Regions from separate parts of the Allobosea sp. NPDC055332 genome, predicted to be linked through region 1. Evidence: riboswitches for the same ligand, from Rfam matches in the RefSeq annotation. Region 1 holds a riboswitch; each other region holds the start of a gene.
The links. A riboswitch is a leader RNA that binds a small molecule or an ion and turns the genes downstream of it on or off. The one in region 1 is predicted to bind cobalamin.

Region 2: another riboswitch for cobalamin. It lies ahead of ACWIGM_RS24700 (ribonucleoside-diphosphate reductase subunit alpha); the one in region 1 lies ahead of ACWIGM_RS28440 (CbtB domain-containing protein).
Region 3: another riboswitch for cobalamin. It lies ahead of ACWIGM_RS16590 (ABC transporter substrate-binding protein); the one in region 1 lies ahead of ACWIGM_RS28440 (CbtB domain-containing protein).
Region 4: another riboswitch for cobalamin. It lies ahead of ACWIGM_RS24915 (TonB-dependent receptor plug domain-containing protein); the one in region 1 lies ahead of ACWIGM_RS28440 (CbtB domain-containing protein).

What each region holds. Positions count from the first base shown of each region.
Region 1 covers NZ_JBSHMO010000005.1:608,473-614,256, reverse strand. The annotation lists gene cbiB (adenosylcobinamide-phosphate synthase CbiB) at 1-44, shown strand, start outside; gene cobO (cob(I)yrinic acid a,c-diamide adenosyltransferase) at 41-652, opposite strand; gene cobU (bifunctional adenosylcobinamide kinase/adenosylcobinamide-phosphate guanylyltransferase) at 657-1,169, opposite strand; cobalamin riboswitch at 1,225-1,404, shown strand; gene ACWIGM_RS28440 (CbtB domain-containing protein) at 1,440-1,613, shown strand; gene ACWIGM_RS28435 (CbtA family protein) at 1,624-2,379, shown strand; gene ACWIGM_RS28430 (DUF1636 family protein) at 2,428-2,853, shown strand; gene cobW (cobalamin biosynthesis protein CobW) at 2,850-3,899, shown strand; gene cobN (cobaltochelatase subunit CobN) at 3,904-5,784, shown strand, end outside.
Region 2 covers NZ_JBSHMO010000004.1:658,936-664,719, reverse strand. The annotation lists gene ACWIGM_RS24700 (ribonucleoside-diphosphate reductase subunit alpha) at 21-2,933, opposite strand; cobalamin riboswitch at 3,047-3,245, opposite strand; cobalamin riboswitch at 3,402-3,604, shown strand; gene metE (5-methyltetrahydropteroyltriglutamate--homocysteine S-methyltransferase) at 3,719-5,784, shown strand, end outside.
Region 3 covers NZ_JBSHMO010000003.1:48,198-53,981, forward strand. The annotation lists gene ACWIGM_RS16585 (FecCD family ABC transporter permease) at 1-903, opposite strand, end outside; gene ACWIGM_RS16590 (ABC transporter substrate-binding protein) at 900-2,039, opposite strand; cobalamin riboswitch at 2,148-2,358, opposite strand; gene ACWIGM_RS16595 (hypothetical protein) at 2,572-2,766, opposite strand; gene ACWIGM_RS16600 (amidase) at 2,930-4,336, opposite strand; gene ACWIGM_RS16605 (LacI family DNA-binding transcriptional regulator) at 4,326-5,357, opposite strand; gene ACWIGM_RS16610 (ABC transporter permease) at 5,554-5,784, shown strand, end outside.
Region 4 covers NZ_JBSHMO010000004.1:707,766-713,549, reverse strand. The annotation lists gene ACWIGM_RS24930 (NUDIX hydrolase) at 1-422, shown strand, start outside; gene ACWIGM_RS24925 (hypothetical protein) at 541-1,437, shown strand; gene ACWIGM_RS24920 (GntR family transcriptional regulator) at 1,533-2,288, shown strand; cobalamin riboswitch at 2,338-2,535, shown strand; gene ACWIGM_RS24915 (TonB-dependent receptor plug domain-containing protein) at 2,657-4,600, shown strand; gene ACWIGM_RS24910 (ABC transporter substrate-binding protein) at 4,597-5,457, shown strand; gene ACWIGM_RS24905 (FecCD family ABC transporter permease) at 5,454-5,784, shown strand, end outside.

The DNA of each region.
Region 1 (5,784 bases):
GGGGGCTGGCAGGAATTGGAAGCGCGGCTGCGCTCGCCCTCTAGAACTCGATCCCCTCCTGCGCCTTCACGCCGGCGGCGAAATGATGCTTCACCAGCGTCATCTCGGTGACCAGATCGGCGGCCTCGATCAGCTCCGGCTTGGCGTTGCGGCCAGTGACGACGATGTGGAGGTCGGGTCGGCGGGCCTGCAGCACCGCCACCACCTCGGCCAGCGGCAGGTAATCGTAGCGCAGGGCGATGTTGAGCTCGTCCAGCACCAGGAGCCGGATGCTCTCATCCGCCATCAACTCCCTGGCTTTCTCGAACGCTCGCGTCGCGGCGGCGATGTCGCGGGCCTTGTCCTGCGTCTCCCAGGTGAAGCCCTCGCCCATGGAATGCCAGGAGACCTGGTCGCCGAAGGCGTCCAGCGCCTTGCGCTCGCCGGTCGACCACGCGCCCTTGATGAACTGTACGACGCCGATGCGCCAGCCATGGCCGAGCGCGCGCAGGATCAGGCCGAAGGCGGCGGTCGACTTGCCCTTGCCCGGGCCGGTGTTGACGATCAGCAGGCCCTTTTCCAGCGCCTTGCCGGCGACCTTGGCGTCCTGCACCGCCTTGCGCTTTTCCATCTTCGCCTTGTGGCGGGCGGCGTCCTCGGCCTCGTTCGTCATCGCGTCACTTCACCTGCATCGGCAATCCGGCGACCATGAAGACCACGCGCCCGGCCTGCGCCGCAAGCCGCTGATGCAGGCGGCCGGCCTCGTCGCGAAAGCGCCGGGCGAGCGCATTGTCCGGCACGATGCCGAGGCCGACCTCGTTGGAGACCAGTACCACCGGCGCACTCGCCTCGCGGCAAGCCGCCACGAGCTCGCCGGTCGCGATCGCGATGTCGCGCTCGGCCAGCAGCAGATTGGTCAGCCAGAGCGTCAGACAGTCAACCAGGATGGGTTGCCCGACACGCGCATTGCGGATCGCCTCGGGCAGCGCGACCGGCGCATCGACCGTCAGCCAGTCGCGCGAGCGCCTGGCGCGATGCTCGGCGATGCGGGCGCGCATCTCGTCGTCATAGGCCTGGGCGGTGGCGATATAGGTCCAGGGCGCCGGCAGAGCCTCGATCAGCGCCTCGGCATGACGGCTCTTGCCGGAACGGGCGCCGCCAAGGACGAGGGTGAGCGGAGGGAGGGTCATGTCTACCATTCGCTTTCAAGGATCATCGTGCATTGCACAGCACCGCGCCTGTGGCTAATGATCGTCGATGACGGTGCCTCGACAACGAGGTGAAAAGGGAACGCGGTGAAGGACCGCGGCTGCCCCCGCAACTGTAAGCGGCGCGTCCTGCGCCATCGGCCACTGGGTTTCCCGGGAAGGCGGAGCAGGACACCAAGCCGTGAGCCAGGAGACCTGCCGTCTTTCGATGTCGTCCAGCAGGCTGCCGGTGGGGTGGCCAAGGAGAACCAGATGAATACGGCTACCGTCACCAGCCAGGCCAGCGTTTCGGAGCGGGCGAAAGCCGTCGCTGCCGCGCTGATCCTCGGCTTCGTGCTGATCTACACCGTCGGCTTCGCTGCCTCGTCCACTGTCCACAACGCGGCGCACGACACCCGTCACGGCCTCGCTTTTCCCTGTCATTGAGGGGAAGCACATGGTCACGCGTGTTCTCACGGTCAGCATTCTGGCCGGGCTTCTGGCTGGGCTGCTGATCTCGGCGCTCCAGCACGTCACCACCACCCCGCTGATCCTCAAGGCCGAGACCTATGAGGCGGCTTTGCGTGCGCCGAGCGGGCCGGTGCAGGCCGCGTTCTCGGGCGAGGCCCGCATCCAGCTCGCGCATAACGACCCGAAAGCCGGGGCCGAGCACACCGGCGAGCATGAATGGAAGCCGCAGGACGGCCTGCAGCGCACCGCCTTAACCAGCCTGGTGACGATCGGTACTGCGATCGGCTTCGCCGCCCTGCTTCTTGCCGGGATGATCGCCGCGAACGAACATATCGACCAGCGCCGGGCCTTGGCCTGGGCCGTCTGCGGCTTCCTCGCCTTCGGGCTCGCCCCGGCGATGGGGCTGGCGCCCGAATTGCCGGGCTCCGCCGCGGCCGAACTGCAGCACCGCCAGCTCTGGTGGCTGCTCACGGCGGTGGTCACCGCCGGCGCGCTCTTCGTCTTCCTGCGGGTCGAAGCCTCCTGGGCGCGGGCGCTCGCCGTACTGGCGCTACTGCTGCCGCATCTGATCGGTGCGCCGCATCCGGCCGCGCCGGAGAGCAAGGTGCCGGCCGAGATCGCCGCGCATTTCGCCGCGCTCTCGCTCGCCATCCAGGCCGCGCTCTGGCTCGTCACCGGCTTTGCCGTCGGCGTGCTCTGGCCTTGGGCCACGCGCCGCAGCACCGCCACCGCGGTCGCCTGACGCCTCGCGCGGCCGACCACGGCCGCGCCAGCCCAAGGAGGCGTTTTGATGCTCGAAGGCGATCTCGCTTTCGCGACGCAAGTCCGGCAGGAACCGGGCTGCACCATCCATGTCTGCACCGTCTGCCGGCGCCAGCGCGAGGATCTGCCGGAAGGCTATGACCAACCCGGCATCGGCCTTGCGGCAGCGCTCTCCGAGCGCATGGCCGGCAGCGGCATCGCCGTCATCCCGGTCGAATGCCTCTCCGTCTGCAAGCGGCCCTGCACGATCGCGCTCGCGGCCGAGGGCAAGTGGACCTATCTGATCGGCGATCTCGACGCCGGTCTTCATCTCGACGAGATCGTCAGCGGGGCGGAGAAATTCGCCGCCAGCGCTAACGGCATCGTTCCCTGGAAAGAAAGACCCGCTCCGTTCCGCAAGGGCGTGGTCGCGCGCGTGCCTCCCCTGCCGCGCACACAAGGATCAAACGAATGAACGCTCCCCAGACCACGACGCTCGGCAAGGTGCCGTGCACGATCATCACCGGCTTCCTCGGCGCCGGCAAAACCACCCTCGTCCGGCATCTGCTCGAGAACGCCGGCGGCAAGCGCCTCGCCGTTCTCGTCAACGAGTTCGGCGATCTCGGCTTCGACGGCTCCTTCATCGCCGGCTGCGGCATCGAAGGCTGCACGCAGGACGACATCGTCGAACTGCCGAACGGTTGCATCTGCTGCACCGTCGCCGACGACTTCGTGCCGGCGCTGGAAAAGCTGCTGAACCGGGAAAACCCGCCGCAGCACATCCTGATCGAGACCTCCGGCCTCGCTCTGCCGAAGCCGCTGGTCAAGGCCTTCAACTGGCCGGCGATCCGCTCGCGCGTCACCGTCGACGGCGTCATCGCCGTGGTCGACGGGCCGGCGGTGGCCGAGGGCCAGTTCGCCGACGATCCCGAGGCGCTGAAGGCGCAGGCCGCGCAGGACCAGGCGGTCGATCACGACAACCCGCTGGAGGAGGTGTTCGAGGACCAGATCCTCTGCGCCGACTTGATCCTGCTCAACAAGAGCGACCTCGTCGACGCCGAAGGGCGCGAGCGCGTCAAGGCCGAGATCGCCCAGCACCTGCCCAAGGCGATCAAGGTGGTCGAGACCGCCCATGGCAAGGTCGAGCCGGCGCTGATCATCGGGCTGGGAGCCGCAGCCGAAGCCGATCTGGCGGCGCGTCCCTCGCATCACGGCGAGGGCGAGGATCACGACCACGACGATTTCGACAGCGTCGCGCTGCCGCTGCCGCAGGCCGGCTCGCCGGAGGAACTCGTCGCCCGTGTCGCCAAGGCGGCCGAGGCCGAGGGCGTGCTGCGCCTCAAGGGTTTTGCCGGCATTCCCGGCAAGCCGATGCGGCTCGTGGTGCAGGGCGTCGGCCGGCGCGTTGGCCACCACTACGACCGGGCCTGGGGCGCCAATGAGCCGCGCGACGGCCGGCTCGTGGTGATCGGCCTCAAGGGCTTCGACCGCGCCGCCGTGGAAGCGGCGCTCGCCGGCTGATGCGATGCATCTTCTCCCGACCAGCGAAGTGAGGCTCGACGACGGCGAAGACGCCGTCGACCTCGCTTTGCCGCCGGGAGACCTCGTCGTCCTCTCCTTCAGCGACAGCGACCTCTCGGCACTGGCGGCGGCCGCGCCCGATAGCGGGCTGACCTTGCGCCTCGTGCCGCTCCGGCGCTTCAAGCACCCGCTCTCGATCGACCTGCTGATCGAGAAGACCCTCGCCAGCTCGCGCTTCGTGCTGCTGCGCTGCCTCGGCGGGCTCGACTATCTCCGTTACGGCGTGGAGCAGATCGCCGCCGCCTGCCGGCAGCATGGCGTCGCTCTGGCGGTCTTGCCGGGCGATGACCGGGCGGACGAGCGGCTCGCCGGATATGGCACAGTGCCATCGGAGTTCGCTGCAGACCTGCTCGGCCATTTCCATGCCGGTGGTGGTGCCGAGAACATGCGGCGGTTGCTGGCGCGGGTCGACGGCTATCTCGCCGCGCTGCCCTCATCCGACCCGGCTGCGCTGGGCCACCTTTTCCCCCGAGAGGAGAAGGATCAGCCAACGAAAGGCGAGGCGGCTGCGTCAGCCTCCTTCTCCCTCCGGGGGAGAAGGTCCCGGCAGGGGGATGAGGGCCGGCGCGACCTTGCGCCAGTTGCACTCCCAACGCTCTTCGCCCTCGGCCCAAACGCCGCGCCCCTGCCTTGGCGGGAAGCACTCTCCGCCCTGCCGGCCGACACCTCGCTCGTTCCCATCCTCGTCTACCGCTCCGGCGTCGCTGCCGGAGACACGGCGATGGTCGAGGCTATCGCGTCAGCTCTCGCCGAGTGCGACCTCAGCCCACTCCCGCTCGCTCTGACCAGCTTGAAGGACGCAAGCGTTGCGGCCGAGCTCGCCGCGTTGATAGCGACGCGCAAGCCGGCCCTGATCGTCACCACCACCGCCTTCTCGGCTCGCGACGGCGACGGCTTCGTGCTCGACGCTGCCGATTGCCCGATCCTGCAGGCCGTGCCGGTCGGCAGCGTGCGCGAGGCCTGGGAGGCATCGCCGCGCGGGCTCTCCGCCGCCGACCTTACCATGCAGGCGGCGCTGCCGGAGTTCGACGGAAGGCTGGGAGCCATCCCTGTCGCCTTCAAGGAGGAGATCGCCGATCCGGCAACCAGCCTGACATTGCGGCGGCTCACACCGGATGCCGATTGCATCGCCGCTCTCGCCGACCTCGCAGCGAACTGGGTCGCGCTCGGCAGCAAGCCGCGTGGCGAGCGGCAGCTCGTGCTGGTGATGTCCGACTATCCCGCCCGCGGCGGCCGTGCCGGCTTCGCCGTCGGCCTCGACACGCCAGCGAGCGCGCTGGCTATCCGGGAGTTGCTGGGTGGGGCGGGTTATGATGTCGGCGGCAACGCCGCCACCCCTAACAGCCCTCATCATGAGGAGCCGCGCAGCGGCGTCTCGAAGGATGACCCCGCACGCTCTGGAGCATCCTTCGAGACGCGGCCTTCGGCCGCTCCTCAGGATGAGGGCTGGAAATTGATGCAGGCACTCACCGAAGGCCCGGCTGACTTCACCGTCCCGCTCGCCAGCTACCGCGCCTGGCTCGCCAGCATCCCGGCCGCTGCGCGCGAAGCCCTCATCGCAAGCCAGGGCCAACCCGAAACCGACCCCACCTGCGGCGGCGAGGCTTTCCATTTCCGGCTCGTACGTTTCGGCAAGCTCGCCATCGCGCTGCAGCCGCCGCGCGATGCCTCGCCCGATCGCAAGGCGCGCTATCACGATCCCGACGCGCCGCCGGGCCATGCCTATCTCGCCTTCTATCTCGGCCTGCGCGAGGTATTCGGCGCCGATGCGCTGATCCATCTGGGCACCCATGGCACGACCGAATGGCTGCCCGGCAAGGCCGTG
Region 2 (5,784 bases), on a different contig from region 1:
GGCGCCGGGGAAGAGGTGGACTACTGACACGCCTCGCAGGTCGGATCGTCGATCGAGCAGGCATTCGGGACGGCCATGCCGTTCTCAAGAGGGATATCGACGATGATCGGCGCAGCCGCCTTCGCGGCGACCGGCGCGGTAGCGGAGACCGCATTGAGCTTGCCGTCCGTGCCCTTCAGCGTCGACTTCTCGACATGGGTCGCCGACAGCGCGCGCAGATAGTAGGTCGTCTTCAGCCCGAGCCGCCAGGCCAGCCGATAGGCCTCGTCGAGCTTCCGGCCGGAGGGCTGGGCCATATAGAGATTGAGCGACTGGCCCTGATCGATCCACTTCTGCCGGCGCGCGGCGGCGCGGATCAGCCACTCGGTCGGAATCTCGAATGAGGTGGCGTAGAGCGCCTTGAGATCATCGGGCACGCGGTCGATCTGACTGACCTTGCCATCGTAGTACTTCAGGTCCGAGACCATGACCTCGTCCCAGAGACCGCGCGCCTTCAGGTCGTGGACCAGCCCGGCATTCATCACGGTGAAGTCGCCCGACATGTTCGCCTTGACGTAGAGCTGGCTATAGGACGGTTCGATCGACTGCGAAACGCCGACGATGTTGGAGATCGTCGCGGTCGGCGCGATCGCCATGCAGTTCGAGTTGCGCATGCCGGTGGTCTTCACCCGCTGACGCAGGCTCTCCCAATCCAGCGTCGCTGAGCGGTCGAGCTCGACATCCCCGTCACGCGCTTCCGAGAGGATGTCGAGCGAGTCGATCGGCAGGATGCCCTTCGACCAGAGCGAGCCCTCGAAGCTCGGATAGCGGCCGCGCTCGGCGGCAAGATCGACCGAGGCCGAGATCGCATGGAAGCTGATTGCCTCCATCGAGCTGTCGGCGAAGGCGATGGCCTCCTCCGATGCCGTCGGCAGGCGTAAGCTCTGCAGCGCGTCCTGGAAGCCCATGATGCCGAGACCGACCGGGCGATGGCGCAGGTTCGAACGGCGCGCTTCGGGGATGGTGTAGAAATTGATGTCGACGACATTGTCGAGCATCCGCATCGCGGTCGTCACGGTCCGCTGGAGCCGCGCCTGATCAAGTCCCAGCGCCGAAACGTGCGCAGCGAGGTTCACGGAACCCAGATTGCAGACCGCGACCTCGTCGGCCGAGGTGTTGAGTGTGATCTCGGTGCAGAGGTTGGAGGAATGCACCACGCCGGCATGCTGCTGCGGCGAGCGCAGATTGCAGGCGTCCTTGAAGGTGATCCAGGGGTGGCCGGTCTCGAACAGCATGGTCAGCATGCGCCGCCAGAGATCGAGCGCCTTGATCCGCTTGAAGACCTTGATCTGGCCGCGAGCCGCCTTCGCCTCATAGCCCTCATAGGCGTCCTTGAACGGCTTGCCGTAGAGGTCGTGCAGGTCGGGCACCTCGTCAGGTGAGAACAGGGTCCAGTCACCGCCGGCCTCGACGCGTTGCATGAACAGGTCGGGAATCCAGTTCGCCGTGTTCATGTCATGGGTGCGGCGACGATCGTCGCCGGTGTTCTTTCGGAGGTCGAGAAACTCCTCGATGTCGACATGCCAGGTCTCGAGATAGGCGCAGACCGCACCCTTGCGCTTGCCGCCCTGGTTGACCGCAATCGCGGTGTCGTTCGCGACCTTCAGGAACGGCACGACGCCCTGGCTCTCGCCATTGGTGCCCTTGATATGGGCGCCGAGACCGCGCACCGGCGTCCAGTCATTGCCGAGACCACCGGAATATTTGGCGAGCAGCGCGTTGTCCTTCACCGCCTTGAAGATGCCGTCGAGATCGTCGGCGACCGTGGTCAGGAAGCAGGAGGAGAGCTGCGGCCGCAGCGTGCCCGAATTGAACAGGGTCGGCGTCGAGGCCATGAAGTCGAAGGACGACAACAGGTCGTAGAACTCGATCGCCCTGCCCTCACGGTCGATCTCGCGGATGGCGAGGCCCATGGCGACGCGCATGAAGAAGGCCTGCGGCAGCTCGAAGCGGTTGCCGCGGACATGCAGGAAATAGCGGTCGTAGAGCGTCTGGAAGCCGAGATAGTCGAACTGCAGGTCGCGCTCCGGCTTCAGCGCCGCGGCGATGCGGGCGATGTCGAAGCGGCCGAGCTCGGGGTCGATCAGTTCGTTCTCGATGCCCACCTTCAGATAGGCCTCGAAATACTCGCCATAACGGCCGGCCATCTCGGCTTGCGTCGCCTGTTCGGCTTGGCCGTAGGCGAAGCTCAGCGCCTCACGCCGGAGCTTGTCGAGCAAGAGGCGGGCCGAAACTTTCGAATAGTTAGGCTCGCTCTCGATCAGCGTGCGGGCGGCGAGGATCGGCGCCAGCGCCAATTCGTCGAGCGAGATACCGTCATAGAGGTTGCGGCGCGCCTCGGTGAGGACCGGCTCGGGAGAAACGCCGTCGAGATCGACGCAGGCCTCGCGTACGACCTTGTCGAGGCGGGCAGCATCGAGCGGAACGAAGGTCCCGTCGGCGAGCTTCATCTGCAGGGAGGGAGCCGCGGCAACTGCAGGCTTTGCTTCGGCCTGCGCCTTCGCCCGCTCCTGCGCCCGCTCGGCGCGATAGAGCACATAAGCGCGGGCGACCTTGTGGTGCTCGCCCCGCATCAGCGCCAGCTCGACCTGGTCCTGCACGTCTTCGATATGGAATGTGCGGCCAGAGGCGGCCCGGCGCGTCAGCCCGGCAACGACCTGCTCGGTCAGCTCGGCGACGACATCGTGGATTCGGCGCGAGGCGGCAGCGCTCGAACCCTCTACCGCGAGGAAGGCCTTGGTGAGGGCCACCGCGATCTTCGCCGGATCGAATGGCGTCACCGCGCCATTGCGGCGAATGATCTGATAGCCGGGCTCGTTCGCGACCGATTTTTGCGGCGCAGCGGTAACCGGCAAGGCGGCCGTTGGCCGTTCCGCTTCGAGAGACAGAGACATCGGCATCAACCCCAAGATGTTGAGGGCAAAGGCCGAGCGGTTGCGTCGAGAAGGCGCGCGGCAACCCAAGGCCGCGACCTGCCAAGCGCACCACCGGGACACCCCGCCCGAGGACGTAAACTAGGGTCGCGGCAGGTCTCCTGGCTCACGGGTCACCGCTCGCGTCCGTCTTCCCAAAGCCCGAAGGCCTCAGTGACTCGAATGGACGCGAACTCACCGCTGACAGTTGCGGGGGCAGCGCCGGTCTCTCACCGGCTTCCCTCTTAGCTCTCGATCTTGCGATTCGAGAGACCATCGACCACCAGATTTAGTGCTATGAGCACATGCGCTGTCAACTGGTCGTGCGCGCGGGTTTCCTCGACCGCATGTGGAAAGCGAGGACATCTCGGCCTCAGCGTTCGAGAAAGGTATGAACATGGAGACATAAAGATGTCTTTATATTTATTATTGACGACTGGCGATTGGCGCGCCATGATCAAGCGTCGAGGTTCTCCGGCACGGCTTGCCGCATCGGAGCTAAGAGGGAAGCCGGTGTGATGCCGGCGCTGCCCCCGCAACTGTCAGCGGCGAGCTTGCTGCCCCCCGATGTCACTGAGGCTCTCCAGCCTTGGGAAGACGGGCACAAGCGACGACCCGTGAGCCAGGAGACCTGCCCCGACACCATGAACGTCCTCGGGCGGGGTGTCCCGGTGGTGCGCTTGGCGGCTCCGCCCGGACTTGCGTTCGGCCGGTCTTCGTCCCGCGTCCGCTTTGGCCTTTGCCCCCAACTTGTTGGGGTTAAGCCTATGTCTCAATCAGTACATGTCGCCACTCTCGGCACACCGCGCATCGGTCCGCGCCGCGAGCTCAAGACCGCGCTCGAAAGCTTCTGGGCCGGAAAGTCAGACGAGCAGTCTCTGCTTGAAACCGCGGCCGGCCTGCGCGCCGCCAACTGGGCACGCCAGAAGGCGCAAGGGATCACGGTGATCCCGTCGAACGACTTCTCCTTCTACGATCAGGTGCTCGACACCAGCGTCATGGTCGGGGCGATCCCGGCGATCTACGGCTGGAAGGGCGGCCCGGTGCCGCTCGGCATCTATTTCGCCATGGCCCGCAGCTCGCAGGGCGATGTCGAGGCGCACACCTCCTGTGGCCACGCTCATCACGACCACGACCATCATCACGGCGTCCCGGCGCAGGAGATGACCAAGTGGTTCGACACCAACTATCACTACATGGTGCCAGAGTTCGCAGCCGGACAGCGCTTCGAGCTCGCCTCGCTGAAGCCGGTCGAGGAATATCGCGAAGCCAAGGCGCTCGGCTATGAGACCCGCCCGGTGCTGCTCGGCCCAGTCACCTTCCTGAAGCTCGGCAAGGCCAAGGATCCGGCCTTTAATCCGCTCTCGCTGCTTGGCGAATTGCTGCCGGTCTATATCGACGCGCTGCGCCGGCTCTCGGCCAACGGCGCCGAATGGGTGCAGATCGACGAGCCCTGCCTCGTTCTGGATCTCGACGAGCCGGCCCGCGAGGCGCTGCGCCGGACCTATGCGACGATCGCGCACGCCCTGCCGCAGCTGAAGATCATGCTGGCGACCTATTTCGGCGCGCTCGGCGACAATCTCGACACTGCGGTGGCCCTACCGGTCGCCGGCCTGCATCTCGACCTCGTCCGTGTGCCCGAGCAGCTCGACGCGGTCCTTGCCAAGGCGCCGCGCGGCCTGGTGCTCTCGCTCGGCGTGGTCGACGGCCGCAATATCTGGAAGGCCGATCTCGAGAAGGTTCTCGCGAAGATCGAGCCGGTGATCGCCAGGCGCGGCACCGATCATGTTCAGGTCGCGCCGTCCTGCTCGCTGCTGCACAGCCCGATCGACCTGGAGCTCGAGACCAATCTCAATTCCGAGGTAAAGGGCTGGCTCGCTTTCTCCGTCCAGAAGATGGGCGAGCTCTCGACGCTCGGTCGCGCGCTCGGTGGCGAGCGCGACAGCGTCCAGGAAGCCTTGGCCGCCTCGGCCGCGGCAGCTGCCGCACGCAAAGCCTCGCCGAAGGTCAACCACAAGGCGGTCGCCGAGCGGATGGCCGCGGTCACCGAGGCCTTCGGGCGCCGCGAGAGCGAATTCGCCAAACGCGCGAAGCTGCAGCGCACGCGCTTCAACCTGCCAGCGTTCCCGACCACGACGATCGGCTCCTTCCCGCAGACGCCGGAGGTCCGCAAGGCCCGGGCCGCCCATGACAAGGGTCAGCTCGGCCACGCCGAATACGAGCAGTTCCTGCGCGAGGAGACCGCGCGCACGGTGCGTTGGCAGGAGGAGATCGGCCTCGACGTGCTCGTCCATGGCGAGTTCGAGCGCAACGACATGGTGCAGTATTTCGGCGAGCAGCTCGCCGGCTTTGCCTTCACGCGCCATGGCTGGGTGCAGAGCTACGGCTCGCGCTGCGTGCGTCCCCCGATCCTCTACGGCGACGTCTCGCGGCCGAAGCCGATGACGGTCGAGTGGTGGCGCTATGCCCAGTCGCTGACCAGCAAGCCGATGAAGGCGATGCTGACCGGGCCGGTCACCATCCTGAACTGGTCCTTCGTCCGCGATGACCTGCCCCGCAGCGAGGCCTCCAAGCAGATCGCGCTGGCGATCCGCGACGAGGTCCTGGATCTGGAAGAGGCCGGTGCGGCGATGATCCAGATCGACGAGGCGGCTCTACGCGAGGGCCTGCCGTTGCGTCGTGGTGACTGGAAGCACTATCTCGACTGGGCGGTGGAGAGTTTCCGCATCTGCGCCTCCGGCGTCGCCGACGAGACGCAGGTTCACACCCATATGTGCTATTCGGAGTTCAACCAGATCATCGACGCGATCGCGGCGATGGACGCCGACGTCAT
Region 3 (5,784 bases), on a different contig from region 1:
GACAACGAGGCAGGCCGGCAGCAGACGGGCATGGCCGGAGCCGACCAGGAAACGGGCGGCATGGGGGATGATCAAACCGACGAAGCCGACCGTGCCGACAATCGAGACCATCACTGCGGTCATCACGGCGGTTGTCGCGAAGAGCACGACCTTGACCCGCGTCACCGCGACGCCGAGTGAGGCGGCGGCATCGACGCCGAAGGCGAAGGCGTCGAGTGCCTTGGCGTGCAGCATGCAGATGCCGAAGCCGATGAAGGCGACCGGCGCCGCGATCCACAGATCCGGCCAGCGCACGCCGCCGAAATTCCCGAGCAGCCAGAACATCACGCCGCGTGCCTGTTCGGCGCTGGCCATCGTCGTGACGATCGTCGCCGTCGCCGCATTGAAGAGCTGCGAGGTGGCGACGCCGGCAAGAATGACACGATCGCTCGCCCCGCCCGCACCCGTCGCCAGCAGGGCGACCACGGCAAGCGCGGCGCAGGAGCCGATGAAGGCGCCGGCCGAGAGCGTCAGCGCGGTGCCGCCAATGCCGACGCCGAGGATCAGCACCGCGACGGCGCCGGTCGAGGCGCCAGCGGAGATGCCGAGAACATAGGGCTCTGCCAGCGGGTTGCGCAGCAGCGCCTGCAGGATCGCGCCCGAGAGCGCGAGCGCGCCGCCGCAGAGCCCGGCCATCAGCGCCCGGCTCAGGCGATAATCGAAGATCACGCCCTGCTGGATCGCGCTCACCGGAAAATCGAGCTTGAACAGCCCGTTGCCGAGCGCCCGCAGCGCGGTGCCCAGAGGAATGCGCATCTCGCCGATCGTCACCGCCAGCGCCACCGAGATGGTGAGCGCGACGAGCGAGGCCAGCGCGATCGCGATCCGCGCCGGCCAGTTCGGGCCGTGGGCGGCGTGGCTCAAGGGGAAAGGCCGAAGCCGGAGATCGCCTTGGCGAGCGTCTCGATGCCGTCGACCGTGTCGAGCCCGGCGCGGGTCGCACCGACATCGAGGATCACGATCCGGTTGTTCTTCACCGCATCGAGCTTGCTGGCGACGGGATCGGTCTTCAGGAAATCGAGCTTCTTCTCGATATCGTCGGCCGGGAAGCGGCGGCGATCCATCTTCACCGTGACGATCACCGCCGGGTTGGCGCCGGCGATGCTCTCCCAGCCGACCAGCGGCCATTCCTCATTGGTGCTGATGATGTTGCGGGCGCCGAGCTTCGACAGGATATAGGCCGGCACGCCGTTCTTACCGGCCATGAAACCGTCGCCCTTGATGTCGCGGCTGGAGAACCAGACCACGACCGGCACGTCCCTGGCCTTGAGGCTGGCGACGGCCGCGACCGCCTTGTCCTCGCGCGCTTTCAGCTCGGCGACGAGCGTCTCGGCCCGCTCGGCGACGTCGAAGATCTGCCCGAATTCGCGGATGTTGCGATAGACCAGCTCCATCGTGAACATCTGGGTGCGCACGCCGTCGCCCGCGCCGGAATTGTCCTTGCCGATGCAATCGGTCGGCGAGACATAGGTCGGTACCTTCACCCCCGCGAACTGGGCGCGCTTGCCGACGATGCCGTTCGGCCCGACATGCCATTCGAACATCGCGGTGACGAGGTCGGGTTCCTGCGCCAGCACCGCCTCGAAGCTCGGATCATTGTCCGCGAGGCGCTTCACCTTGGCGTTGACCGCTTCATAGGGTTTTGCGACCGGCGAGAACCACACCGCCGTGCCGACGACACGGTCGCCGAGGCCGAGTGCGTAGAGGATCTCGGTCTGGGTCTGGCCGATCGCGACGACGCGCTTGGGCGGAGCGGTAAAGGTCACGCTTTCGCGGCAATTCTCAAGGGTCAGCGGGTATTGCGTCGGTGCGGCGCAGGCCGCGCCCGCGGCGAGGAAGCCGAGGAGCCCGGCGATCGGCAGGCGGAGACGGCGAGCGAACTGGTGCGGGGTCGGCACAGAAGCAACCTTGATTGTTACAATGTTGCATTTCTGATAGGACTGGCTGCGCTCAGCCGTCAAGGTCTCCGCGATGGCGCGGGCGGCAATCTGCATGAACATGGATTTCATCGCTCCCCGAGATGACGAACGAGGAGCTGCGCAGGGGCGTGGATGGATGGAGGCCAAGGCCGCCATCGACACACAGCTCCGGAACACCCCGTCCGAAAGACGTCTTCGACGACCGGGGCAGGTCTCCTGGCTCGCGGGTCGATGCCGGTTCCGCCCGGCCTTCCCGGCGCCAGATGCGCCAGTGGACGATGGACAGAGAGCTCGCCGCTTACAGTTGCGGGGGCAGCCTCGGCTTCGGCGCTGGGCGCCCCACCGAATTCCCTCTTAGCTCCGGGGGACAGCCCGGAGAACCTCGATCGCGGCTCAACCTATAGGGCCGGGCCGAACCGTCAAGCGCCGCTGGTGATCGCCGTCGTGACGCCGGTGTCGGGGATCGCAAGGTCCTGGCCGTGTTTCGGGCGGTTGCCAGGCCAGGAGCGAGCCGCCCCGCAAGCCAGCTGGATCGTCGCGAACCGGCCTCTCCGGATGACGATGATGGTCCGGCCTCACCGCGATCGACGGCGAGGTCGGCCGGAGCCAAAGCTCAGCAGGATCGGCACTCGAACGGGCTGATCCGGGCCTGGCCCTGCAGGACGACGATCCGCTCCGCGACGCCATTGGGTTTGACGCGGATCACCCCGTCATCGGCGCATTCGTCGAGGAAATAGGCGGGGAGCCCGGCACGAAGGGCCTTCTCGATCGATTGCTTACGAAACTGCTTCAGCTTCTCGGTATCCATGGCGAAGCTCCGTTGCGCGATGCGGCGAGGGCCCCTTTCGAGTAGCGATTTGGGTAGTCTCGTGGCCTGTTCAAGCCCTGGCCGTCTTGACGGAGCCGTCATCGGCGCCACGGCGAGGCGATCTTCGGCGCCGATCGATCTCCTGTGAACTGTCGCGCTCGGCTCAGTGCGGATCGATCGGCGCGGTCGGCAGTGCGAGCTCGCGCTCGATCCAGGCGGCGAGCCTGAACAGGTCCGCTTCGCGCCGGCCATGCGACAAAATCTGGATGCCGATCGGCAGGCCTTCCGGCGAGAAGCCGATCGGGATTGCGATCGCCGGAAGCCCGGTCAGCGACCAGATCGCGGTGATCGAGATCCAGTCGAGATAGTCCTGCATCGGCCGGCCTTCGATCTCGGTCGGGAACAGCGTTTGCGCCGGGAAGGGCAGGACCTGTGTTGCCGGGCAGACCAGGAAGTCGTGCTCGTCGAGGAGATCGACGGTGCGGCGGTAGAGTTCGCTGCGATAGCGATTGGCCGCGACGATCGCCGCTCCGGATTGATCGCGGCCGCGAACGAGATCGGCCATCACCGGCGCCGGGAACTGCTCGCGATGGGTATCGAGCAGGGGCTCCCAGGTCGCGAAGAAGCCTTCGCCGCGCAGCGCCCGAAACGCGTCCATCGCTCCGGCCACCGAGGGAGCGCCGCGATGGACGATGGTTCCGGCCTTTTCCAGCAGCACCGCGAAACGGTCCAGGGCATTCCGGATCGCCGGAGCGATAGGTAGCTCGCCGAGATCGGCGGACAGGGCGACCCGGGCCGGTCGCCTCGGGTCCTGCGCGGCGGCGAGGAAGAGCGGCTCGTGCGATGGACTGGTCAGGAAGTCGCCGGGATCGAAGCCGGTCATCGCGTCGAAGAACAGCGCAAGATCGGCGACGTCGCGCGCCATCGGTCCTTCGACGGCGATGGTGTCGAACGGATCGGCGAGGCGCTTGCGCGGAATACGCCCGGGGGTGGGGCGCAAACCCGTGACGTTGCAGAAGGCCGCGGGGATACGCAGGCTGCCGCCATAATCGTTGCCATGCGCCAGCCAGGCTTCGCCGGTCGCCAGCGCGACGGCCGCGCCGCCGGAGGAGCCGCCGCAGGTGAGGCGGATGTCGTAAGGGTTACGCGTCGTGCCGTGGACGCTGTTGGTGGTCTGCGCACCGCCGAGCTCCGACAGGTTCGACTTGCCGAGCACGACCGCGCCATTGGTCTCCATCAAGGCGACGGTGCGGTCGGAAGCTTCAGAGATCCGGTCGCGGAAGATCGAGGTTCCGCCGGTGTTGCGCACGCCGCCGACGTCGTTGTTGTCCTTCACGACGATCGGGATGCCGCCCAGAACGCTGCTCTGGCCGGCGCGCCGCTGAGTGTCCTGTTCTGTGGCCTGCGCCAGGGCCCGCTCGATGCAGAGCGTTGGCACGGCGTTGACCAGCGGCTCGACGATGGCGAGGCGCGCCTGCGCCGCCTGGACGAGCTCGACCGAGCTCACCTTGCCGGCCTGCAGCAGCCCACGCACGGCTACGGCACTGAGCGACGTCAGATCATTCGCCATGGAAGCTCCGGATGGGCTGGGGCGCACCGCAGGAGCGGCGGACGATGAGATCCGCTGGCATCACGACGGTGCTGCCCGGGCCGAGCCGCGTCCCGGCGATCCGCTGGGCCAGCATGTCGAAGGCTGCCTCGCCCATGGCGCGAACCGGCTGGACCATGGCGGTGAGTCGCGGCTGCACTGCATCGGCCCAGGGCAGGTCGTCGATGCCCACGAGCGATATGTCGTCGGGGCAGGCCAGGCCGCGATCGGCCAAAGCTTTCATCGCGCCGATGGTCATGAGGTTGTTGGTCGCGAGCACGGCCGTCGGCGGGTCGTCCTGCGCCAGCAGGTCGGAGAGCGCCTCGACGGCCGGCTGCTCCTGGAAGCCGGCATCGCGAACAAGCGCCGGATCGAAGGGGAGGCCATTGGCCAGCAGGGCCTCTCGATAGCCCTGCATGCGATCGGCCGCGGTCCTGAGAATCTCCGGTCCATTGATCAGCGCGATGCGCCCGTGTCCGCAAGCAATCAGCTGGCTCGTCGCTTCGAAGCCTGCTTTGCGGTTGTCGAGGGTGACGGCATCGTAGCCGAGCCCGTCCATCGCCCGGTCGACCAGCACGATCGGTACTTCGAGCTGCGCGAGGAGCGAGGCGCGATGGATCGAGACCGCACCGGTCGGCGCCAGGATCAGCCCGTCGATCCGCTGGTTCCGCAGCATGCGCAGATGGGCTTCCTCCCGCTCGCTGCGCTCGCTCGAATTGCAGAGCAGGACGAGATAGCCGCGGGCCGCCGCCGCGTCCTCGATCGCCTCGAACAGGTCGGAGAAGAACGGGTTGGTGATGTCGGCGACGATCAGGCCGAGCAGCCCGCTCGAGCGCTTCCTGAGCGAGCGTGCGCCGGCATGCGGGGCGTAGTTCAGCTTCGCCATGGCAGCGCGAACGCGGCCGAGCAGCTCCGGGCTGACGCGCTCGGCATTGTTCAGGGCATTCGAGACGGTCGCCACCGACACATCGGCCAAGCGAGCCACGTCACGGATCGTCGCCATGAGCCTCTCTGTGAAACGGTTCAAACTACTTCTAGAGGCCAAGCATTTTTGACGCAAGTTGCCGTAGTGCGGGGCTTGCGACTGGTTATAAGGTGTGAGAGCTTGCATTGAAACGTTTCAAAATGTGAATGCTGCCTAGGGAGGCTAACGTGTCGAAGCCGTGCTGCCGCCGGCGCGGAAATGGGAGACGCGCATCATGATGCCGTTCTTCCTGCGCCGCCTTGCCGCCACCGTGCCGGTCCTCGCCTTCGTCGCGCTCTTCGTCTTCTTTCTGCTGCGCCTGACCCCGGGCGATCCTGCGATCCTGATCGCGGGCGATCAGGCGACGACGGCGCAGATAGAGACCATTCGCGAGCAGCTCGGCCTCAACCGGCCCCTGATCGACCAGCTTGCCGCCTGGGCCGGTCAGATCGCGCGCGGCGATCTC
Region 4 (5,784 bases), on a different contig from region 1:
TCACGACCAGCGCCTTCGTGCTCTCGCCCGACCATGCGCAGGTGCTGCTGATCGACCATGTCGTGATCGGCCGCTGGCTCCAGCCCGGCGGCCATTACGAGCCCGCCGCGGCCTTCCACGAGTCGGCGCTGCGCGAAGCGGTGGAGGAGACCGGCGTTGCCGAACCCGCGCTGCATCCCTGGCATCGCGGCGGCGACCTGCCCTTCGCCATAGACAGCCACGAAGTGCCCGGCAATCCGCGCCGGAGCGAACCGCCGCATATCCATCACGACCTGCAATATCTGTTCATCGCCGACCCCGCCCTGCCATTGATCGCCCAGGAAGAGGAGGTCCACGCCGCGGCCTGGAAGCCGATTGCGGAACTGGCGGAGATTGCGCCCGTGGCCTTCGCGCGCCTGCGCGCCCCGCGCTTTGCAGGCTGATCCGGTCGGCTGTTGCTCATTCGCAACAATGTAACGATATGATCCTGCGGTCGGCCATCTACTATTGCGACTCATTCGCATTTGCGTACGGTGGGCTCAGTCAACAGGATCGCCAGCCATGCTGAAGCCCGCCGCCTTCGCTCTTGCCGCCTCTAGCCTGCTCTCGCCAGCTTTTGCCGCCGATCTCCCCTCGCGCAAAGGCGCGCCTGTCGCGCCGCCGGTGCTCTCGGCCTGTACCGAGAACGAAGGCATCCCGACCGACGCCTTCGGCTTCACCACTGGCTCGGACGTCGCCGAGGTCGGCTCCTTCGGCGCGAGCCTGACCTATAATGGCGGCTTCGGTGTTCGCGACGGCCGCCAGGCCGCGCATGGCCTGCAGCTCCAGGGCTCCTATGGCCTCTTCCCCTGTTTCGAGATCGGCCCCTATCTGCTCGGCGGCTTCACCGACGCGACCATCGCCGATACCAAGGCAGACAACCGCAGCGCCGGCGCCGGCGTCGAGATGAAATACCGCCTGCTCGGCCGCGACCTGCATGGCATCGGCCTCACCATCGTCGTCGATCCCAGCTTCAACCGCACCGACCCGACCGGTGCCGGCAACTTCACCACCTACAACACCGGCATCCGCCTCTTCGCCGACAAGACGCTGGTTCCCGGCAAGCTCTATGCCGCGCTCAATCTCTCGCACGACCTGACCTGGACGGGCCCGAGCCCCTATCTGCGCTCCTCGACCTTCACGGTCGGCGGCTCGCTCGCCTGGCAAATGCTCGACGGGCTCTATCTCAGCGGCGAAGTCCGCCATCAGCGTCGCCACAGCGAGCTCGGCTTCGGCAAGGAGGCCGGCTACGCCACCTTCGCCGGCCCCGGCATCTTCTGGCAGGCGACCAAGCAGTTCGCCATCTCGGCAGCCTACAACGTCCAGATCGCCGGCAAGGCCAAGGGCCAGCCGGGAGATCTCGACATCACCAATTTCAGCCAGCATCTGGTGAAGGTGAAAGCGGCCTACAGCTTCTGACGAGGCAACCCGGATTTTATTGCGCCGGTTCACGGATTGCGGACCCTGCGGCCCAGACGCTAAGACGGGACGGTCTTCAATCGTGGATATCGGCAATGGCGCGCGACGAGGCCGGAAGCGGCACATCGGACAAGGCCGGAATGATCTGCCGGGCGCTGCGTCGCGCCATCATCGAGCGGGCGCTCGAACCCGGCGCGACATTGCCGGAAGACGCGCTGGGTGAGCGCTTCGGCGTCAGCCGCACGCTCGCGCGCCATGCGCTCGGCCAGCTCGCCGCCGAAGGGCTGGTCGAATTGCGCCGCAACCGCACCGCCGTGGTGGCGACGCCGAGCTGGCAGGAAGCGCGCGACACCTTCGACATCCGCATCGAGCTCGAGCGACTCGTCGTGCGCCAGCTCGCCGGCCGGCTGAGCAAGGCGCAGCTGGCGACCTTGCGCGCCCATGTCGACGCCGAGGATGCGGCTCGCGGCGGTGCCGATGCGATCTCGATCCGGCTCGCGACCGAATTCCACATCCTGCTCGCTAAGATGACGGAGAGCCCGATCCTCATCCGCTATGTCAGCGAGCTCGCCTATCGCTGCTGCCTGATCCTGTCGCTGTACAGCCGGCCGCACTCCTCGGAATGCGGCGTCAACGAGCATCGCCTGCTGATCGAGGCGCTCGCGAGCGGCGACAGCGAGAGTGTGATGAAACTGATGCATCACCATCTCGACTCTGTGGCGGAGCGTGCGCTCGTGGCGGAGGCCAAGCCGCGTGAGCGCGACATCATGGCGATCCTCGCACCTTATGCGGAACCGCCGGCTCCAGCCGGGAAGATCCCGCGGAAACGCGCACTCAAGGCGGCCGAATAAGCCCTGCCGCGAAGACAGTGGGCGAATTGACCCCGCCGCATTTCCGCCCTACTCGTGAACGCGACGGTTCCCTCACGGGATCAAAAGGGAACGCAGTGCGGATGGCTTGGCCATCTCATGCTGCGGCTGCCCCCGCAACTGTAAGCGGCGAGCCTTTCGCCATACGCCACTGGGACCTCGGCCCTGGGAAGGCGGCGAAGGGCAGCGACCCGCGAGCCAGGAGACCTGCCGTCAGCCGTGGTCACACGCGAACACATCGGCCGGGGTGCGCTGATGGGTGGTAGAACCGCGCGCGCCCGGTTTCGGGAGCGGGTGGGGACATCTCGTTCGCGGTGACGTGCCACTGACGTTACCCGCCGAGGTTTCCCGTGTTCCGTTTGCCAAAGCCCGCCAGGAGCGGGCGTTCGCCCCTTGCCCTCTTCCTGCTCACCACTTCGATCCTGCTGGCGCCGCTTTCCGCACTGGCGCAGTCGGGCGAAAAGCCGATCGCGCTCGACGAGCTCGTCGTCAGTCCGACCGGCGTGCCGACCCCGGCGAGGGAGATCGCCAGCTCCGTCACCGTCGTCACCTCCCAGGAGATCGAGCGCCAGCAGCGCCGTACCCTGCCGCAGGCGCTCGCCGCCGTGCCCGGCCTCAACATCGTCCAGATCGGCGGGCCGGGCGGACAGACCTCGGTCTTCATGCGCGGCACCAACTCCAACCATGTCAAGGTGCTGATCGACGGCATCGAGGCGAACGATCCCTCGACGCCGAACCGCTCCTTCGATTTCGGGTCGATGCTGACCAACGATATCGAGCGGATCGAGGTGCTGCGCGGCCCGCAGAGCGGGCTCTACGGCGCCAATGCGCTCGGCGGCGTCATCTCGATCACCAGCAAGCACGGCGAAGGCCCGCCCAAGGTGACCGCCACGGTCGAGGCCGGCTCGCACGGCACCTTCAACCAGTCGGCCGGTTTCAGCGGTGGCGATGACCGCTTCAACTACGCCTTCAACGTCGCGCATATGCGCAGCGACTCGACCGATTCCGTGCCCTCGAAGCTGATCCCGCCAGGTGTTCGGGTGAAGCCCAACACCTATGACGCCTATACCTATTCGGGGCGGCTCGGCGTCGCGCTCAGCGACACGCTGAGCCTCAACTGGGTCGGCCGCTACACCGACGGGCAATTCCTCTCGACCTATGACATGGGTTTCCCGGGCCAGCCGACGCCCTTCCGCTCGCGCTTGAACTATGCGCAGGCCTTCACGCGCGGCGAGGCTGTCTGGGATCCGCTGGACGGGCGCTTCATCAACCGCTTCGGCGTCTCCTATTCGAATCAGGATCGCAGCTATCGCAGCCCGAACGGCTTCGGCCAGCTCGGGCTGCCCGCGGAAAATCTCGGCGAGCGCGTGAAGTTTGACTGGCGCGGCGACCTCGAGCTCGCCAAGGGTCACAGCCTGATCATGGGCCTGCAATACGAGCGCGAGCGGCTCGACACGCCGAGCCTCACCGCCTCGAATGGCAACAAGGGCGCCTTCCTGGAATACCAGGCCAATATCGCCGACAGCTTCTTCCTGGCGGCGAACGTCCGGCACGATCATGACGACAGTTATGGCGGCTATACCACCTACCGCATCGCACCGGCCTATATCATTCCGCAGACTGGAACCAAGCTGAAGGCGAGCTATGGCACCGGCTTCAAGCCGCCGACCCTGGCCGAGCTCTTCATCGACTACCGGCCGGGTTTCAACTTCTTTGGTAATCCCAATCTGAAGCCGGAAAAGAGCCGCGGCTGGGATGTCGGCTTCGAGCAGCCCTTGCTCGATAACCGCTTCCGGTTCGGAGCAACCTGGTTCCACAACGATATCGACGACCTGATCGTCACTAATCTGACGCGCGATTCCTACGCCAATGTCGGCCGCGCCACGACCAAGGGCGTCGAGGCCTTCGCCGCGCTCGAATTGACGCCGCAGTTCAAGGTTCGCGGCGACTACACCTTCACGCTGGCGAAGGACGAGGTTTCACGCTGGGAGCTGCTGCGCCGGCCGCGCCACAAGGCGAGCCTGACCGCGAGCTGGATGCCGATGGAGAAACTCACCCTGTCTGCGACACTGATCTATGTCAGCTCCTGGATGGACGGCAACCGCGACTTCTCGGTCTCGCGGCTGCGCGCGCCAGGTGCAGCGATCGTCAATCTCGCCGCCGAATACAAGGTCGACGAGCGCTATACCGTCTTCGGCCGCGTCGACAATCTGTTCGACAGGCGCTGGGAAAACCCGACAGGCTTCCTGGTGCCGGGCCTCGGCGCCTTCGGCGGGATCAGGGTGAACCTGTGAGGCGACGGGCCGCCCTCGCGCTCGGCCTCTGGCTGACAACGTTCGGCGGCTCCGCCCATGCGGACGATGCGCCGGCCAAGCCGCAGCGCATCGTCTCGCTCAACATGTGCACCGACGAGCTGGTGCTGCGGCTGGCGTCACCGAAGCACGTCGCCTCGGTGACCTGGCTGTCGCAGGATCCGCGCAACGCCAACATGGCTGCGCGCGCCCTGACGATCCCGGCCAATCACGGGCTGGTCGAGGAGGTGCTGGCGCTGAAGCCCGATCTCGTCATCGCCGGCGCCTATACGACGCGCGCGACCGTCGCGCTGCTGAAGCGCGTCGGGGTGCCGGTCCGCGAGTTCGGCGTGCCGAGCAACCTCGCCGAAATGCGCCAGCAAATCCGCGACATGGCCAAGCTGCTCGGCGAGCAGCAGAACGGCGAAGCCCTGATCGCCGGGATCGATGCCCGCCTCGCGGCACTGGCCGACCGCCCTCGCCCGGCGCATCCGCGCGCGATCGTACTGCGTCCGAACGGCTTCACCACCGGGCGCGGCTCGCTCGTCGACGAGATCCTGACGGCGGCGGGGCTGACCAACCTCGCCGCCGAGCTCGGCATCGACAATTACGGCCAGATCGCGCTTGAAACCGTCGCGCTCGGCAAGGCCGACATCCTGATCCTCAACACCACGCCGGACAGCCCGCCCTCGCTGGCCCACGAGATCCTGCATCACCCTGTCCTAGCCCGCCTCGGCGACCGGCTGAAGCTCGTCGCCCTGCCCGCGAAGCTCTGGACCTGCGCCGGTCCGGCGGTGATCGACGCGATCGAACTGCTGCTCGACGCGGCCGCGCCAACCTCTGCCGGACCCAAACCATGAGCGCCTTGGCCGTGCCCTCCCCCGCATCCGACCGGATGTCCTATTGGCGGCTCGTCACCCTGCTGGCCGCTGCGACGCTCGCCATGGCGGCGCTCTCGCTCGCCGTCGGCTATGCACGGCTCGACCTCTTCGCCGCGCTCGGCGACTGGCTCGCCGGCCGCCAGAGCCTGCCCGCGCTCGTGCTGGTCGAACTGCGCCTGCCGCGCGCCATCCTCGGTGCGCTCGTCGGCTTCAGCCTCGGCCTCGCCGGCGCGGCCATGCAGGGGCTGCTGCGCAATCCGCTGGCCGAGCCCGGCATCGTCGGCATCTCAAGCGCAGCCGCCCTCG